DNA from 2 places in the Gracilibacillus sp. JCM 18860 genome. Region 1 is predicted to be linked to the other one. Evidence: predicted binding sites of a transcription regulator. Region 1 holds the regulator's gene; the other holds the start of a gene.
The links. Region 1 encodes CtsR, which represses protease genes until heat stress. Its sites were predicted from a motif close to ATGGTCAATAAAGGTCAAACA; they were not measured.
Positions count from the first base shown of each region.

Region 1 (2,416 bases):
AATGCAGGGAGATGCATCATCACAGAAGCTCGTAATCCTGTTCCCACATTGGTTGGACAGCTTGTTAAATAGCCTCTTTCTTCATCAAAGGCGTAATCTATCTTTTGCTCTAACCAATCATCGATGTGAAAGGCTTCTTCTAAGGCCCTTTTTAATTGGAAGCCTGGAAAGTATAATTGCATCCGAATATGATCCTCTTCATTGACCATGATGGAAACCTGCTCATTTTTGGAGATTAATGCGGCACCATATTGGGATTTCTCAGCGAGATGTGGACTTATTAGATGTTTTTCAACCAATACCTGTTTTTCAATTGATTTTAAATCCGCCATTCTAACAAATTCAAGCTGTTCATATTGTGTAAAACTACGATGATTGAATTCTTTTTCTAAAAAATATAAGATACCTTCAAGATGCTCTTCATTTGCAATTAAAGGAAATGGTGACTGTTCAAAGTTTCGAGCTAGTCGAATGCGACTGCTCATCACAATATCACTATCTGGTCCATCTTCCTTTAACCATGGACTAATGGCTTCATTGATAAATTGTTCAAGCCCCATTAAGCATCACCCTCCCCTTTTTGGTTTAGGTTTTTTTCTAGCTGTCTTATTTGATCACGAATGTTCGCAGCTTCCTCAAATGCCTCATCAGCAATTAGTTGTTGGAGTTTCCATTTTAAGTTTCTTAGCTGCTTCCTTTCATAAATATCCGCACCTACACGTTTCGGAACCTTTCCGTCATGGGTTGTATTTCCACTATGAACTCTACGAAATATTGGATTTAAATGACTAGAAAACGTCTCATAACAAGTGGCACATCCAAATTTTCCAATTCGTGTGAACTCTTGATAGGTCATACCACATTTTTCACATTGGAGATCTTGCTCCATTGAATGATGTGGAGATGATGTATGGAAGGCATCTGAATCAAATTGAAAAAGCCCTGATAACAGATTGTGTAAGGAATAGGATTCGTCTTCAGGAGGTACATAGCCTTTTTCCTTCGCACACTGATGACAGACGTGAATTTCCTTTTTCTCTCCATTAATCACCTGAGCAAAGTGAAGTGTTGCAGGATTCTGTTGACATTCTTGACATTCCATAAGAACACCTCCTAAGATTCATATTTTAAGGATTGTAGCATTGCTGCCATAATTCTAGCTCGCAACTCATCTCTCAAGGGTAGCTGGAAGGATAAGATATTACGATTCAATGCAGCAACCATTAACTTCGCTTCTCTTGTCGTAATAAGCTCCTCCTCCAGTAATCGCTCCAATATATTGGCGGCCTTCTGCTGGGAGATTTTCGGTAAAATCATCTCAATAATTTCATCGATTAACTTTGCTTTATCGTCATTGGTAATTTTACTAATTCTAATATAACCTCCACCGCCACGCTTACTCTCGACTAGATACCCTTTTTCTAAAGTGAATCTTGTATTGATCACATAATTAATTTGAGAGGGTACACATTCAAAACGATCCGCAATCTCGCTACGTTTAATCTCAATGATTTTCGTTTGATTGCTTTGCAATACTTCCTTCAAATATTCTTCAATAATATCTGAAATATTGCGCATTTTCCCTCCTCCTATCTGACTTTGACTATATTTGACTATATTATTATTATACTGCATGTGAGGACGGATGCAACTATAATGTTCCTAATTATTATTGCCTTTTTTCCACTATTAGAAACATGTTTTTGGAATTTTATGCTAAAAGCAAGACTTACATCCGTGGGTATGCTTCTTTTATTGAAACTTCATTTTTATTTTCTTGACATCATCTTGCTCTAGTAGCCATTCATGAAGGTTATCGCGGTTTTTCTGATGGGTAACATCAATATACATTTTAATCCGTCTGTTTCCTTCTTCATCATTTGTAATGTCAAACTGCTTGACTTCAATTGGAAATGATTGTATTTTTTCAAGAATTTTAGCCGTATTTTTGTCTTTTGCTACTTTTATTTCAAATGAAATTTGATGTCTTTTTCTATGAATCTGTTTTTCCCACTTATTCAAAACAACTAGGCTAACAAGAATGATCACCGTCGTGACAATGGCCTCTTTATACATGCCTATACCGATAATTAACCCTAATCCGGCAACTGCCCATATAGATGCTGCTGTGGTTAGGCCTCGAATCGTTCCACCATTGACAATAATTGTTCCAGCCCCGAGAAAACCAATCCCACTGATGACATAGGACGGGATTCTCGCAGGATCGAAACGGATGTTATCATAATTTTCGATAAAATAATCAAAGCCATTTATCGATAATAGCATCATAAGACAAGAGCTAATGCCAACTAATATATGTGTACGAAATCCTGCTGAATGTTTATTTAGCTCTCGTTCGAATCCTATTAATCCGGATAGTAATAAAGCAATAGCTAATTTTGAGATCGACTCTATG
Region 1 is NZ_AP043868.1:2,769,359-2,771,774, reverse strand. Features, by position in the region: gene ACZ5R4_RS14015 (protein arginine kinase) at 1-560, opposite strand, end outside; gene ACZ5R4_RS14010 (UvrB/UvrC motif-containing protein) at 560-1,102, opposite strand; gene ACZ5R4_RS14005 (CtsR family transcriptional regulator) at 1,114-1,578, opposite strand; gene ACZ5R4_RS14000 (MgtC/SapB family protein) at 1,753-2,416, opposite strand, start outside.

Region 2 (2,416 bases), 1.3 Mb from region 1:
GCGTTTAGATAGTACTACTGCAGCGCGAAGTACTTCATCTGGATAGCTAACTTTATGGTAGTTCTCATATCGTTCTTTCAACCCTAGCAAGATTTGCTCAGCTTCCTCCATGCTAGGCTCTTTTACGATAATTGGCTGGAATCTACGTTCAAGTGCTGCATCCTTTTCAATTTTTCGATATTCTTTCAAGGTAGTAGCTCCAATTAATTGAAGCTCACCACGTGCTAATGCTGGCTTTAGGATGTTTCCTGCATCCATTTGAGATCCTTCAGCAGTTCCTGCCCCAACTAACAAATGAATTTCATCAACAAAAAGAATAACATTTTGACGTTCTTGCAACTCTGATACAAGTTGTTTCATTCTTTCTTCAAATTGTCCTCGAACCCCTGTATTAGCTACAAGAGATGCGACATCAAGGATATAGATTTCTTTATTTAAAAGCTTAGCTGGAACATTTCCTTCCACAACCTTTAGTGCTAATCCCTCAGCAATTGCTGTTTTCCCAACACCAGGTTCACCAATTAGTACAGGATTGTTTTTATTTCTACGATTTAATGTTTCTATTATTCGCTTCACTTCATTATCACGCCCAATAACAGGATCAATTAAACCTGCTCTTGCTGCATCTGTTAAATTTTTACCAAGTTGATCTAGTAACCCATTTCCGTTAGATCCATTCGTCGTATAAGTACTGGAAGTTGCCTTATGAGAACCACTTGCTCCTCCTGCAAAGAAGCCTTCAAATCCTTTGTCTCCAAACATTCCAGATGGATTTTGTGCTTTGTTTTGTATTTCTTGAAAGCATGTCTCACATACATGCAAGGATTGTGTTTGGTCATTAAATCGAAGGCTTACATTAATTGTTGCTTGACGAATACCACAATGCTGACATTTCATCATTCATTCCTCCTTCAATTTTAAAGGTCAATTTGACTTTGACTATATTTGACCTTTATGTAACTCATATTATACTTTGACCTTTTTTGACTTTCAAGACTTTTGCTCAAATTTTTTTCTTTAAATTTAAAAAACAAAAACCAACCTACTATAGTAGATTGGCTCTATTGATTAAGTATCTATATTTTATATAACAACTCCAAAAGGGATAAAAATAAAGGCTAATGCTAAAATTATTGACCAAATCACTTCTTTTAGCATTGTATTCCTCCTAGTTAGCTTTTTTTCTATCATAGCATAACCGTATCCATAAATATCTCATTTCCATAAAACATTACAAACAATTTACATTTAACCGAGCTCTACGACTAATTCTATCTATTAATGTTAAAGTCCCGCTTTATTGAAAAAATTAACTATGTTAAAATAAACGTATCCTGGTATTAAGGAGTTGTTTTATATGGTCAAAATTAACCTTTTACATCATAACAAGAAAAAAATCCCAATGACAGTAACAAAATTAACGATATTCAAACAGGCCAAAATATTAGATGCTATTAGTAAAAACAATCAATATTACACAGTGATTTTTTATAAGAATAAGTGTATAAATGGTAAGAAAACTACCGAAGTAAGAAGGAACAGCTTTTTAGCTACTGCATACCGTTATGGAACTACTTACAATGCTACACACCCTCTCACTGAAGCTTTTGTATCCACTATTCAAAACTATCGCACCATTTCATTCAATCAAATGTTTCAAAAACTAAAAGATAAATATAACGATAACGAAATGCTATATATACTATCCATGTTCGACAACTTTATTAATGAGAAGAAGATTCAAGCACTTTGCAAAAAAGTTTTCTACCAATATAGAAGAAATGGACAACTAAAAAAAGCGTTTAGTACCCTCATAACTTATGCACAAGTACGACCTCATGATCGATTTGCAAGTGACATGATCCATCACATAGATTTTCAAAAATATAAAGTTCTGTATGATGAAATGACAGATCTTTCCTTCGATAACGACGCCCTTTATCTAGAAGCAAAGCTTTCTCAACAACAATTATCTACTACCCAATTTAACCGAGTGATACGATTATTACAAAAAGAAGACAGAGTTTTTGATATACTTTTTGCTAACTATGATCATATCCTTCAAAATCTGCCTCCTATTAGCATTTCAGCTATAGAGCAATTCGATACATTAATCGAAGACCTATTACCTGATGACTGCATCATTTCGTTGTGGGAGAAGCTCCTTGAACACGATCCTAGCTGCTTAACGATCTACAATAAACTCGAATCAAAACAAGCATACACCACCATCGTCCATCATCTAATAAAGCAAAAAATAGCAATACCTCTTGATTTGTTAGTAAATGCTATACACCAAATGAATGGAAAACAGCTGTCGCGATACACAGAGGAGATATTTCCTTTGTTAAGTGAACTTATCGAAGATTCGGCTCAATTAGAGCCATTAATCCATCATTGTATTATTAAGCTACTG
Region 2 is NZ_AP043868.1:1,504,112-1,506,527, forward strand. Features, by position in the region: gene ACZ5R4_RS07800 (ATP-dependent Clp protease ATP-binding subunit) at 1-897, opposite strand, end outside; gene ACZ5R4_RS07805 (tetratricopeptide repeat protein) at 1,358-2,416, shown strand, end outside.
Region 2: the regulator CtsR is predicted to act here: its motif matches at 971-991, upstream of ACZ5R4_RS07800 (ATP-dependent Clp protease ATP-binding subunit).